Regions from separate parts of the Sporosarcina sp. P25 genome, predicted to be linked through region 1. Evidence: riboswitches for the same ligand, from Rfam matches in the RefSeq annotation. Region 1 holds a riboswitch; the other holds the start of a gene.
What was found. A riboswitch is a leader RNA that binds a small molecule or an ion and turns the genes downstream of it on or off. The one in region 1 is predicted to bind cobalamin.
Positions count from the first base shown of each region.

Region 2: linked by a shared signal. The riboswitch ahead of CSV70_RS00235 (ABC transporter substrate-binding protein) and the one ahead of CSV70_RS07850 (ribonucleoside-diphosphate reductase subunit alpha) in region 1 are both predicted to bind cobalamin.

Region 1 is NZ_PDYV01000006.1:150,516-158,152, reverse strand. It holds gene CSV70_RS07860 (ribonucleotide-diphosphate reductase subunit beta) at 1-36, opposite strand, end outside; gene CSV70_RS07855 (flavodoxin) at 15-452, opposite strand; gene CSV70_RS07850 (ribonucleoside-diphosphate reductase subunit alpha) at 440-2,662, opposite strand; cobalamin riboswitch at 2,822-2,997, opposite strand; gene CSV70_RS07845 (alanine/glycine:cation symporter family protein) at 3,486-4,907, opposite strand; gene CSV70_RS07840 (glycerate kinase) at 4,983-6,101, opposite strand; gene CSV70_RS07835 (hypothetical protein) at 6,637-7,062, opposite strand; gene CSV70_RS07830 (DUF2243 domain-containing protein) at 7,386-7,637, shown strand, end outside.
Region 2 is NZ_PDYV01000001.1:38,766-46,402, reverse strand. It holds gene CSV70_RS00245 (adenosylcobinamide amidohydrolase) at 1-521, opposite strand, end outside; gene CSV70_RS00240 (FecCD family ABC transporter permease) at 524-1,516, opposite strand; gene CSV70_RS00235 (ABC transporter substrate-binding protein) at 1,509-2,495, opposite strand; cobalamin riboswitch at 2,637-2,763, opposite strand; gene argS (arginine--tRNA ligase) at 3,413-5,080, opposite strand; gene CSV70_RS00225 (YwiB family protein) at 5,077-5,493, opposite strand; gene CSV70_RS00220 (transglycosylase domain-containing protein) at 5,652-7,637, shown strand, end outside.

The DNA.
Region 1 (7,637 bases):
AGGATTCAGTACTTTTACTCTTGTAAGTGTCGCCAATGTTCGAGCACTCCTTTCGTCCAATTCGTAACCGTTTGTTCTTGTATGCCGCGCGGACTTTGTTCGATCTTCAGTGGGTCAAAAGGTGAATGATAGAATTTTGCCAGCTTATCTGCAGCTTTGCAAAATAGATCATCGCCGCCAAACTGCGTATCCCCTGTGCCAAAAACGTAGACGAGCTCGGGTTTATAACCGACGTCCGCCACGAAGTCTTTTACTTCATCGGGCGTTGCACCTTTTTCCCATGTGAATGAACCGATGCACAGCGCGTCGTATTCTTTAACGTTTGGAATGACTCCGATGCCGATACGATAGGTATCGACTTCGACGCCTTCACTTTGTAAACTTTCCGTAATCAATTCCGCTACTTCCTGAGTGTTGCCGCTCCAGGATGCATAGGCGATTAAGAATGACACCACTCGCACTCCTCGATCTCCGCTGCAGTTGAACGCATATAGTACGTGGTTTTCATGCCGGATTTCCATGCCTGCAAGTGTAAATCCAAAATAACGGATGCGCGGATGGAGTTCGGTACATAAATATTGAATGAAATTGACTGATCGATGTGTTGCTGACGCGCGGCGTTTTGCTTGATAGACCAGCGCTGATCGACGATGTAAGCAGAACGACGGTAAATGTCATACGTATTATGATCTAGATCCGGTGCAATAACCGGTAATTTATAGTCTTTCTTCTCTTCATGGTAGAACGGCTTGAATACTGGATCGATGGAAGCTGTTGAGCCTGCGATAACCGACGTCGAGCTGTTCGGTGCGACTGCCATCAAGTAGCCGTTCCGCATACCGTTCATTGCCACATCCATGCGCAGTTCACGCCATTTATTCGAATCGTATTCGCGTTGCTCGAAGTATTCGCCCGTTTGCCAATCCGAACCATCGAACAATGGATATGCGCCTTTTTCTTTCGATAATTCCATTGAAGCTTTAATTGTCAAATACGCGATATTTTCATACAGCTCGTCTGCGAAATTCACCGCTTCATCCGATTCCCACTGAATGTTTTTCAATGCGAGTAAATGGTGCCAGCCAAATGTGCCAAGTCCAATTCCACGGTAGCGCGTATTTGTGCGTTGTGCTTGTACAACTGGGATTTGGTTCTGATCAATGACGTTATCGAGCATACGCACTTGAATGCGGATCAAACGGTCTAGCACGTCTGCTGTAACCGCTCTTCCAAGGTTAATCGATGACAGGTTACATACAACGAAATCGCCTGGCTTCGTGCGTGTGACGACCATATCGTCTTCTAGTGTTACGGATTCATGTGTAGATGCTGACATATTTTGAAGTATTTCTGAGCACAAATTACTAGAATAAATCATGCCTTCATGCTTATTCGGGTTCATACGGTTTACTTCATCACGGTAGAACATGAATGGCGTTCCTGTCTCGAGCTGGCTACGTAGGATACGCTTCATGATTTCAATCGCTGAAACCGTCTCTCTGGATAAATCTTCATTGCGGACACATTCTTCATACTTCTCGCGGAATGTTCCTTTCCCTTTTGTTTCATCATAGAAGTCTTCCAATGAATAGCCCATTTTCGTGCGGACTTCATGTGGATCGAATAAATGCCAGTCTTCGCGGGACTCGACTTTCTCCATGAATAAGTCCGGCAAGCAAACGCCTGTGAAAATGTCATGTGCGCGCAAACGGTCATCACCGTTATTGAGCTTGAGATCAAGGAATGTGAAGATGTCTTGATGCCATACATCAAGATAAACGGCTACAGCCCCTTGACGTTGACCGAGTTGGTCGACACTGACTGCCGTATTGTTCAGCTGTTTGATCCATGGGAGAACACCACTTGATGCACCTTCGAAGCCACGAATCGATGCACCGCGAGAACGAACTTTCCCCATATAGACACCGATTCCGCCGCCGAATTTCGACAAGTTCGCGATATCAGTGTTGCTGTTGTAGATCCCTTGTAAGGAATCATCCACTGTATCGATAAAGCAACTTGATAGCTGTCCGTGCATCTTGCCTGCATTCGATAATGTAGGTGTCGCAACAGTCATATACAAATTGCTCATCGCCCAATACGCTTCGCTGACTTTATGAATGCGGTCTACTGTTTCATCTTGCATTAACGTCATCGCGATGATTAACCAGCGCTCTTGTGGAAGCTCCACTGATTGTTTCTTAAAGTTTACTGTTACATAGCGGTCTACCAATGTTTTCAAGCCGATATATGTGAATAAAAGGTCACGAGAAGGATCGAGTAGCTTGCCGATTTCCTGAAGCTCATCTTGGCTGTATTTCTCTGTCAGAACAGGTGTATATAAACCTTGTTCCACCAAGCGTTCTACATTTTTCGCAAAATCGGTATACACATCCGCTCCACGCAATGCTTTTTGCTTTGCATAGACGTCGAATAAATAAATACGCGCAGCTACAAACGTCCAATACGTGGTCGCTTCATCAATACGGCTTAAAGACTCTAGCACCATCGCATTCGTCCACTCAGTTGCCGAGCTTGCCGGATGACGCTCCTGGAATTTCTCGCTCGCTTCGATCAACGGTTCGATTTGTTTCTTGCCGAATTCCTCTTGTAAATTTTCCATCAATAGATTAAGTCCCACAGCTTCTTGAATAATAGCCATTATATCCGCTCCCTTTAGTTAATTAGTTCGGTTATATACTAAATAAAAAAACTCCCAATAAAATCGGGAGTCGTCAATTGACGCTTAGTAGATAGCGGAAAGTTTTAGGCAGACTGAAAAAAGACTGCTTTGTGCTTTCACTCTCCAACCCCGAAGAATGTTTTGCTGAGATGACTGGCAGGTCTACTGGCTGGCACATCGCTCTTCCATCTTTCCTTCCCGCCGAAGCAGTGGTTTTACAAGATAGTCGTCCGTGCCCTCAGTTGCGGGGGCAGCTCCGTTCGTGGCGGATTCCCTTTTAAACGTGGTGGGTACCAATTCATCTAATTGCTGTTACACACTATATATAGTGTATTGATTCATATATAACCCTAACATGTTGTGTTCAAACATGCAAAACAAAAATCGAACCGATGTTCAGAATCCTTCTTCTGAACTACGATTCGACTTTTGTTATTCAGTATTTTATAGTATATCAAACTTTTTACTTCTTGACTAAATTGTTTGTGTGAACGTTTTAATTAGATAGTGAAATTAGTGAGGAGAAGGGATTTCCGCTACAGCAGGGGGACGCTTTCCGGAGGGCGTGGCCTGAGCCAAACGAACAGCGAAGGGTTCGCTTTGCCGTATTTCTGTGTACTTTGCAGAAATTGAGGCACCTGGCCAGGGTCTCAGACTCACGCTGATCCTCCCGGAGTCGCCCCCTGCTTCCTCTACAATCCTACTTTCTAACGTAGACCACCTAGAAAATTCACTGTATTTATTAGTTCCAATTCAAAGTCTTAAGATCAAAATATAAAAAGCCCAATATTATCTATCAATATCACAAACGATCTTCTGCTCTTTCAGCTGTTTCTTCCCAACACTCTGCGCCTTTTAAATCAGGGATGCTAGCTGCTTTGAAGACGGGGTTCCTGCCCGCCTTTCGTTGTTTGGTGAAGTCGTCGAGTACTTTGAAGGCAATTTTGCCCAGGAGTAGTATAACGACCAAGTTAATGATGGCCATTAGTCCCATGAATAAGTCGGCCATGTCCCAGACGACTTGTACTTTTGCAACGGCTCCGAAGTAGACCATAGCGAGTACGAGAACTTGGTAGATTCGTTTCCACAAGACGTTAGCGTTGATAAATTCGATGTTCGTTTCGCCATAGTAGTAGTTACCGATGATGGAACTGAAGGCGAAGAACATGATCGCCACGGCGATGAAGTATGGTGCCCATGCGCCTACGTGTACTTCCATGGATGCTTGCGTCAATAAGATACCGTTTGTTTCGCCTGATTGGTACAAGCCGCCAAGTAAGATAATGAAGGCAGTTGCTGAACAGATGATGATGGTATCGAAAAATACGCCTAATGATTGTACGAGTCCTTGTTTTGCTGGGTGTGATACGTTCGCTGTAGCTGCTGCGTTTGGGACACTACCCATACCTGCTTCATTGGAGAACAGACCTCGGCGTACACCTTGCATCATAGCCATACCGATTCCGCCACCCATGATTTCTTTAATACCGAATGCGTGCTCGAAAATTAATGCGATCATCGCTGGAACTTCTGTAATGTTCAATATCACAATATACAATGCTACGATAATATAAAATGTTGCCATTATAGGTACGATAGTCTGCGTTACTTTAACAATACGCTGCACACCACCAAAGACAATTACTGCCGTCAGAGCAATGAGTCCAACTCCTACAGCCCAATGTGGAATGCCGAATACGTCTGTGAACGATTGACTGATTGTGTTCGATTGCACTGCGTTAAAGATGAATCCGAAACACATCGTCAGTAAAATCGCAAAGACAATACCAAGTTTCCGCCAGCCTAACGCTTTTTGCATATAATACGCCGGCCCTCCGCGGAAAGTATCGCCGTCTTTCACTTTATACACTTGCGCCAATGTACTTTCAATGAATGCAGTCGCCATACCGATTATAGCGATAACCCACATCCAGAATACCGCGCCGGGCCCACCGATTCCGATCGCAAGGGCTACCCCTGCTACGTTACCTGTCCCTACACGCGACGCGGCACTAATTGTAAATGCTTGGAATGGCGATACCCCGTCGTTGCTATCCTTCTTCTCAACAATCAGACGGAACATCTCACCAAATAAGCGTACTTGTACAAATTTCGTGCGAATTGAGAAATATAAACCTGTTGCCAATAAAAGTCCAATTAAAACATATGTCCAAATGAAATTATTCGCCGGCCCTACAAGCCAGTTGATTGCATCTTGAAACATCTGACCACCTCCTCGTGTATTCTATACCCTACCCGCCTACTTGCTATGCATCGCATAATAAAAAACTATTTTCTACTATCTACTTTGCATGACTATCGACGTTTTGTTTTCCAATAACTCTGCCGCATTTGCCATCAATTCGGCTAACGACTTCTTTCCATCATCCAATGAATGCAATTCGGTGAACCACACAAGAAGCTCTTGACGCGCCGCTTCTTCAATCGCTCCTGAAATGACAATAACCGGAACATCCTCTACCCTCGCAAGCTTTGCAATCCCCATTAATGCCTTGCCTGCAAGCGTCTGTCGATCCGTCTTACCTTCCCCTGTTACAATGAAATCTGCTGAAGATAGATGCTTTTCGAAATCCATCGCTTCGAGCATGACATCAATTCCACTTTCAAGACGCGCTCCACAATAGGCAATTAATGCACCCGCACTTCCCCCAGCTGCGCCTGCACCGCGTAACACATGCAATCGCACGCCCATTTGCTTTTCCGTCTCGTCCGCCAAATGTCGTAACCCTTCATCCAGACGCAGGATCATCTCTGCATCCGCTCCTTTTTGCGGACCGAAAACAAACGACGCGCCTTGCTCACCGACAAACGGATTGTCCACATCAGATGCAATGCGAATGTCCGTCTCCAGCAAACGTTTATCCAGTTGCGAGGTATCGATTTCATTGATTAACGGAAGCGTAGCCCCATTCATCCGCAATAGCTGTCCATCAGAGAGGAAACGAACGCCTAGCGCTTCAAGCAAACCCGTTCCCCCATCATTCGTCGCACTCCCGCCAAGTCCAATGATCATTTTCCTGTAACCCATATCCAGCGCATGACGAATTAACTGCCCCGTGCCAAATGTTGACGCTTTCATTGGATCGAGTTCATGCTCCTCAAGCAACAGCAAACCGGACGCCTGTGCCATTTCAATGACCGCTGTCTCACCGTCACCAAGCATACCAAAGCATGCATCTATTGTGCGACCAAGCGGATCTTGCACAGATACGGTTCGCAACGTCCCGCCAGTTGACGCGACAAGGACAGCAAGCGTTCCCTCGCCACCATCCGCGACTGGTAAACGGACTACTTCTGCATGCGGATATACTTTCTTCACGCCACTATACATAGCGTCGGCCGCTTGATCTGCCTGTAAGCTGCCCTTAAATGCATCAGGGGCAATGACAATTTTCACGGCTCACACTCCCTTTATTCGTATTCTAGCAGATTATGCAGGAAAAGTTACCATAAATTATTGGATAGCTACTATATTTTTATACTATAGACTTTCCGCTGCCTGTGGTGGATGTGGATCCGATCATACTTTAGTGGATAGCGCTCTATGAGACCGTTCAGCCGCTCTATCGGGATGTGTTTCCGCTCAAGGGCAACGGGAAGCCGATCATACTTCAGTGGAGTGCGCTCTATGAGGCCGTTCATCCGCTCTATCAGCACGCGTTTCCGCTCATGGGCAACCGGAGAAGCCGAGCATACTTCTGCGGGAAGCGCTCTATGAGGACGTCTATCCGCTCTATCAGAATACGTTTCCGCTCATAGTCAACGGGCATCCGATCATACTTCTGCGGAGAACGCTCTATGAGTCTGTTTATCCGTTCTATCGGGGCGCGTTTCCGATCATAGGCAACCGGCATCCGATCATACTTCTGCGGAGAGCGCTCTATGAGTCTGTCTACCCGCTCTATCAGGACACGTTTCCGCTCATAGGCAACCTAAGTCCGATCATACTTCTGCGGAGAACGCTCTATGAGGCTGGCCAGCCGCCCTATCGGAACACATTTCCGCTCATAGTCAACGGGCATCCGATCATACTTCTGAGGAGAACGCTCTATGAGGCTGTCTACCCGCTCTATCGGGACACGTTTTGGCTCATAGTCAACGGAGATCCGATAGTACTTCTGTGGAAAGCGCTCTATGAGGACGTCTATCCGCTCTATCGGAATACGTTTCCGCTCATAGACAACGGGCATCCGAGCATACTTCTGCGGGAAGCGCTCTATGAGGACGTTCAGCCGCTCTATCGGGACACATTTCCGCTCATAGTCAACGAGTATCCGATCATACTGCTGCGGGAAGCGCTCTATGAGGCCGTTCATCCGCTCTATCGGGACACATTTCCGCTCATAGTCAACCGGCATCCGAGCATACTTCTGCGGAGAGCGCTCTATCAGTCTGTCTATCCGCTCTATCGGGACACGTTTCCGATCATAGGCAACCTAAGTCCGATCATACTTCTAAGGAGAACGCTCTATGAGTCTGTCTATCCGCTCTATAAGGACACGTTTTGGCTCATAGTCAACGGAGATCCGATCATACTTCTTCGAAAAGCGCTCTATGAGGACGTCTACCCGCTCTATAAGCCCCCAGTTCATCCCCCGTCTAACATCCACACAACAGGTTTTAAATGCTGCATCCTCAGGGAACACTACATACATAAGGAAAGGAAGGGAGCGGGTGAAATATGGCTGAGTTACAAGTGAAAAACTGGACGAACCGAAAAAGTTATCAGAAAAGAAATCTATGGGCCGGCATACTATTTGGCCTTGGGTTTGTGGCGTTTTTGGATGAGACACTGTTCCATCAATTGCTGCATTGGCACAAGTTTTATGATAAATCTACCGTGGCGGTTGGCTTGGTGTCGGATGGTTTGTTTCATGCGTTCAGCTGGTTTGCGACGGTGGGCGGTTTGTATTTGGTAGCGGATTTGCGCAGA
Region 2 (7,637 bases), on a different contig from region 1:
TGATGCGCGATGTCTAAATGGTTCGTCGGTTCATCCAATAATAAAATAGGAGCTTGCTGGGCGAGCGCTTGCGCAACAAATACGCGTTGTTGCTCGCCGCCAGATAATAATTCAATGGCGGTATTTTCATATCGCGTGACACCTGTATAGTTCATCGCTTCCTGCACTGCTCGCTCATCCAACTCCGACCAGCTCGAGAAAATCCCCGATTGATACGGATAACGACCGAGAGCAACAGTGTCTTTCACGCTATGAGAAAAGGCATGGGCATGGAGCTGCGGCAAGACGGCTACTTGCTGCGCGAATTGCTTTTGGGTATAGGCGCCAGAAGGTTTTCCTGCAATCATGACCTTCCCGCTTTGTTTCGGCAAAATTCCCGATATAATTTTCAATAACGTGGATTTCCCGCTACCATTCGGCCCTAAAATTCCGAGAACTTCTCCTTTTTCCACGTGGAACGACACATTTCGCACAATCGGTTCCTTGCCGTAGCCTCCCGATACGTTTTCCACTTGCAACATCTTCACATCGCTCCTTTTCTACGTTGTTTGTAAAAGATATAGGCAAACACCGGAGCGCCAATGAATGCTGTAATGACACCGACCGGTAATTCAGCCGGTGAAATAATCGTTCGTGCTACGAGATCGCAAATGATCAATAATGATGCACCGTTACATAATGATAACGGCAGTACATGACGGTGATCGGAGCCCCATAACATACGTGTCATATGGGGGACAACTAGGCCAACGAAGCCGATTGTTCCGGACACCGCAACAGCCGAGCCAGTTAATACCGATCCGCCTAGCAAAATCATCAATTTACGCTGTTTGACATTGACTCCAAGATGATGCGCACGTTCTTCACCGAATAATAAAGCGTTCAATTCGCGGCGATTAAGCCACAGCATGAATGAGCCGATGATGAAAAACGGCAAGACCATTACAATGTAATTCCAGCCACGCATCGATACGCTACCAAGAAGCCAACCAACAATCTGACGGAGTTCTTCTTGCGTCAACGCGATCATCAGCGACAACACAGAGCCGAGAAATGAACCGAAAATAATTCCTGTTAAAATAATAGTTTCCATTTTCATTGACCGGTCGACCATTCGAGCAAAACCGATCACTAAAAACATCGTCACTGCAGCACCGATCATACTAAATACAGGTAAGGTGAAAGCGCCAAGGACCGGCAGCGATATACCAAAAAAGAGTGTGATCACGGCGCCGACAGAGGCACCGGATGACACTCCGAGGGTGTAAGGATCAGCTAATGGGTTTTTCAGTAGCCCTTGAAAAGCAGCCCCTGAAATAGCCAATGAGGCACCGACGATTCCAGCCAGCAACACACGCGGCATACGAATCTTCCACAAAATATTACTTGCGGTCGTGTCCGATTGATCCCATAGCGTCTCTATTGGTATTTTCACTGTACCGATCGATACACCGAGCCAGATCGCCACAAGCAATGTGGCGATCGACACGACGTAGGCGAGAACGGTTTTATTCACCGAATACCTCAGGATAGATTGCTTTCGCAAACAATTCTAATCCGTCAGCTAAACGTGGACCTGTACGGCTTGTAATATCTTCATCCAGTTGAATGACTTGATCTTCTTTGATCGCAGTCACCGCATCAAAGCCGTCACGCGTTTTAATATTTTCTACGACATTTGGAACATAGCTATAGATCGCCAAAATCACATCCGGATTTTCATCTACAATCGTTTCAGGACTGATCATAATCCAGCCTTCTTCCGTCACAATGTTCTCAGCGTTAATGATATCCAAAAACTGCTGTGGGAATGTGCCTTTTCCTGCCGTATAGATTTCAGGTGCATCGGAGTTTTCAACGAACACGCGCTTCTTATCCGTGATATCTGCTGCTTTCTTTTCGATATCAGCAATTTTCGTTTTCATATCTTCGACGATTTGATTGGCTTCCGCATTTTTGTCCATGACTTCACCAATCATTTCAATCGTTTCATATGTCTCTTCAAATGTTCCTGCATTCTGTACGACGATCACAGGGATGCCTGCGTCACGAATTTGGTTCAATCCTTCTTCATTCGAGCCCATCATCATTTCATGTGCGAATACCGCTTCCGGTTGCAATGAAATCACTTTTTCTATGTTGACCGTAAAGTCCCCTACGGTATCAAGCTCCGTTACTTCTTTAGGATAATCATCGTTTTCTGTTACAGCGATGACTTGATCGCCAGCATCAATACCGAATAAAATTTCCGTGTTACTTGGAATTAATGAAATGACAGTTTCCGGCGCTTGTTCAAATGTAATTTCTTCGCCAATTGCATCTGTCAGGGTGTATGGGTAACTCGTTGTATCCGTTGACTCTTGTTCTGTTTTCGCTTCTTCACCCGCTTGGTTTTTATCTGCCGGTGTTTCTTCTTTTGTACTGTCGCTTCCGCATGCTGCAAGTAGTAGTACCGCAAGCATAGCCGTCAGCAGTAGTTGCCAAAACTTCTTCATGTGTGTTCCTCCTTCAATATGTGTGTTGCATTACGCAAGCCGCAGACATGAAAAAAACCCTCCGATAGTTCGAAGGATTAGGTGGGATGAAATCAATGCGTGATCTCTTCCATCACACCTATCCTCGTAGGTTGCTGCGGAACTTCATTTTCCAAAAAGGCAGGTGACCTGGCTTGTGCATCGCACGTACAGTGGCGGGACCGCATCGGATTTGAACCGATTTCGCTTTTCATCTCAATTTTCGAGAACCTTTTTAGAAGATATGTAATTATGATTTATTATAGCGATAATAGTGTTGGTTGTACAGGGGATAGGAGGAGTTTGGGTATGACATAGGGAGTGAGGCTCCAGCAGGGGGACGCTTTGCTGAGAGGCCTCGCGATGAGACCTCCCGAACGCGTCCGCCTGGAACGCTGCGAAACGTTGCCTTCCCCTTTCCCACCTCAAAATTTAATCACCCGTAAGCCCTTGAACCTCGCTCTCCATCACAGGATAGAAACACCAGTGAAGCGAAGTGCAAGGCGGCGACTCGGGGAGGATTAGCCCGATCAGGTGAGACCACTAAAGGAGCGTAGCGACTAGGGGGCTCACCGCGGGCCCTCCCAAACGCGTCCGCCTGGAACGTAGCGAAACGTTGCCTTACCTTTTCCAACCTCAAAATTTAATCACCCGTAAGCCCTTGAACTTCACTCTCTATCTCAAGAAAGAAACACCAGTGAAGCGAAGTGCAAGGCGGCGACTCGGGGAGGATTAGCCCGATCAGGTGAGACAACCAAAAGGAAGCGAAGCGACCTGGTTGGCTTACCGCGGGCCCTCCCGAAACGCGTCCGCCTGGAACATAGCGAAACGTTGCCTTCCCCTTTACCATTCATAAAGAAAAAGCCAAGCAGTAAACCCGCTTGGCCATTTTCGATATATTACATTCTTTCAGGTGCTTCAACGCCTACAAGTTTCAACGCGTTGGCAATCGTTGTTTTAGTAGCTGTAATCAATGCCAAACGTGCTTCGGAAAGGTCTTTGTTTTCCGGATCTAGCACCTTGTTCGCATTGTAGAAACTATGGAATGTAGCTGCTAGTTCCTGAATGTAAGTTGTCACGCGGTGCGGTGCGCGCATACGAGCCGAGTCGCTGATTAGTTTCGGGAAGTCACCGAGTTTCTTCAGTAGCTCTAACTCTTTTTCGTCTTGCAATAGCGTGACGTTTTCTGTTGACGCTTCTACATTCTGTTCTTTTGCCTGACGCAAGATCGAACAAATACGTGCGTGTGCGTATTGTGCGTAGTAGACAGGGTTTTCATTGGATTTGGATACGGCCAAATCTAAATCGAAGTCCATTTGTGCATCGCCTGAGCGCATCGCGAAGAAATAACGTACAGCGTCTAGTCCTACTTCTTCTACGAGTTCACGCAATGTGACGGCTTTTCCTGTGCGTTTGCTCATTTTGAATTTTTCTCCGTCTTTGTAAAGCTGAACCATTTGCGCCACTTCTACTTCAAGCGTGTCGCGGTCATAGCCAAGCGCCTGGATAGCTGCTTTCATACGTGGAATATATCCGTGGTGGTCTGCTCCCCAAATATTGATAAGTTTATCAAATCCACGACTCAGCTTGTCTTGGTGATAAGCAATGTCTGGCGTTAAGTATGTGAATGAACCGTCTTGTTTGATCAATACACGGTCTTTATCGTCGCCAAATGTAGTGGAACGGAACCAAGTAGCACCGTCTTCTTCAAAGACATGGCCATTTTCACGTAATTTATTGAGCGCAACATCGATTTTACCGTTGTTATATAGAGACGTTTCCGAGAACCAGTTGTCGAAATGAACGCGGAAGTCCGTCAAGTCTTTCTTTAGTTTATCCAGTTCGATATTCAAGCCGTGTTCACGGAAAAATGCAAGTCGCTCTTGTTCTGGAACATGGACATACTTGTCGCCGTATTGTTCGACGAGGCCTTTTGCGATCGTAATAATATCTGCGCCGCGATAGCCATCTTCTGGCATTTCTTTTTCCAATCCAAGTGCTTCGAAATAACGAACGTCGATCGATAACGCTAAATTATTTATTTGATTACCTGCATCATTGATATAGTATTCACGCGCTACGTCATAGCCTGCTTTGTCGAGAATATTACATAATGAATCTCCAAGGGATGCCCCACGTGCGTGTCCTAAGTGCAAATCGCCTGTTGGGTTCGCTGATACGAATTCAACTTGGATCTTCTGTTGCTGTCCGCTATCGGAACGTCCGTAGTCTGCTCCTTGATCCAGGACAGATTTCACGATATCCCCGAGGCTGTCTGTTTTCAAGCGGATATTGAGGAAGCCAGGTCCAGCGATTTCAATGGAGTCGATTGCGGTGTTCTTCGTATCGAGGTGCTCTAAAATACTTTCCGCAATTGCACGTGGCGGCTTTTTCGCTAGTTTTGTCAACTGCATAGCGATATTCGCTGCATAATCTCCGTTCTCTTTACTTCTTGGTGATTCCAATTTAATGTCGGGAATATCTGCACTTTCGACTAGTTGCGCTTTCTCAATGGCTTGGTGCAATGCTTCTTTAATTTCATGTTGAATCTGCTCTACTGCATTCATTGTGTTACCTCCGAGTAGGTTATTGTCAAATGGTATTTCCCTAATAAGCTTTCTTCTGAATGTAAGTCGTACGCTACCGTAAAGCGTCCAGGAACCCACTCCAGTTGATTGGTATAAACGGCTAAATCCATAACTGCAGGGCCATTACCGTACGTGCCGAGGCGCATATCGTCTTGTCTGAACGGCAATCGCATCTGCACGCCGCCTTTACGCATGATGAAGGCATCTTCAGCATGTAATTTCACGGTCGTTCGGACTACTGGCATTCCTTCTGTTCGTTCTTCAAACAATAAATAGGCCTGTCCTTTTTTCTCAATGAGTTCTCCAGTTGCCTGCATCGTATGCGTTTCCGCTTGCTGGTCTGGATGTTGAATAACGGAACGGAGCTGAACTTCCATTTTTGGCGCTTCCATTCGTTCACCGCCTTAAGTAAATAGATTCACTCATTATACACTTCTTCCGGCACCAGTTTCAATGTTACACGTCTAAACTTTTCCTACAGTCCGTTTAATCCGTCCATAACCGTCCCATACTGTCAAAAGATACTGAATGGAACGGGATGTGATGAGCAATGAAACGTACCGATTATATAAAGTCCACTAATAGAAAAAGGTGGAAAAAGATTGTATTATCCCTGTCGATCACGTCGATAGCCGCGATCGTGACTGTCTTAATCGCCCTTCGAATATATGCCCAAGTACTTGGTGCCCCTTCATTGAGCGTACCAAAGGCTTCATTGTTCCTCGATCATAGTGGGCATCAGATCGGGGATCACTTTTCACAACATAGACGGTATTGGATGAAGCTGTCCGATATATCCCCTTTTCTGACAGATGCTTTTGTAGCAACAGAAGATAAGAAATTTTATTCGCATAATGGATTTGATTATAAACGACTTGCCGGTGCCATTCTGAAGGACGTTAAAACGATGAGCAAGGCGCAAGGTGCGAGTACGATTACCATGCAATATGCGCGGAATCTGTATTTAACACACGAAAAGTCTTGGACACGAAAAATCCATGAGGCGCTGTTTGCTTATCGCCTCGAAATTTTCTATGACAAGGATACGATTTTGGAAGGTTATTTAAATACTGTCTACTTCGGTCATGGAATGTACGGTGTGGAAGCGGCCAGCCGGTTTTATTTTTCTAAAGCCGCGAAAGAGCTGACATTGGAAGAGGCCGCCACGATTGCAGCAATCGCAAAAGGTCCTTCCATTTATTCACCTCTTGATAATCCCGAGAATTCACGCAACCGCCAACTGCTCGTACTCGATCAAATGGAGCAATATGATTATATTTCAACTGCGCAAAAGGAACGCGCGGTGGAGGAGAGAATTGTGCTAAAAACAGAGAGTTGGAAAGATATGAAGCAAGTGGCTCCTTATTTTTTGGATGCTGCATGGCAACAGGCGGAAGATATCCTCGCGTCTAAAGGCCGTGTACCCGCAGAAGGTGGCTGGCAAATCCGAACGACGTTGAATCAACAGCACCAGCAAGCCGCGGAACAAGCCATTAAACAAGCGATGCCTGCAAATGACCTGCAAGTTGGATTCATCTCCATGGCTGCAGACACGGGTTTCGTCACGTCGATGGTAGGTGGAGTGGATTTTGGCGACAGCTCCTTTAACCGAGTGACTCAAGCGAAACGTCAGCCAGGGTCTGCAATGAAGCCGATCCTCTATGCGGCAGCAATGGAAAAAGGCATGAGCCCGTTAACCTTCATGACGGCCGAAAAGACACTGTTTACCTATGATGACGGTCGTTCGACATATGAGCCGAGCAATATTAACGGGGAGTTTGCGGTGAAGCCGATTTCATTGGCACAGGCGATTGCCATTTCAGATAATATCTATGCAGTCAAGACGCTTGAGCAAGTCGGTTACAAGCCGTACACAAAAATGGCGCAACGGCTAGGCATCGATGTGGCATTTCCCGAATCTCCAGCGGTCGCGCTTGGAACATCCGATGTGACATTGTACGAGATGACGACAGCGTATAATCGTATTGCGTCAAAAGGTAAACAAGTCGAACCTCAAATGATTCTATCGATTACAGATGCGAACGGAAAACTGGTCTATGAACATCCTTCGAAAAAACCGAAGCAAGCGATGTCGGAACAAGACGCATTTGTGCTAACGCATTTGATGACGGGGATGTTCGACCCTGTCTTCAATGACTATTTAACCTCTACAGGCTTGTCGATGCGACCGAAACAAACGCGGACTTATGCAGCGAAGTCCGGAACGACGATTTCGGATCAATATTTGATTGGATTCTCGCCCACATTAACAGCGGGCATTTGGACAGGCTTTGACCGCGGCAAGCAACTCGAAAATTTGGAGGATAAATCCGTTTCGAAAAAGGTATGGATTGATTTCATGGAAGCGGCACACGAAGGAACAGCCCCACAACCATTCCTCCCCCCTTCTGGCGTGCAAGGCGTCATTGTGGATATCGAAACCGGCGGGATTGCGGTCAATGAATGTGCAAAGCAACGGTTGATCTATGTGAAGGATAAAGATGTGCCGAAGAAATTATGCACGGATCGCTCGTTG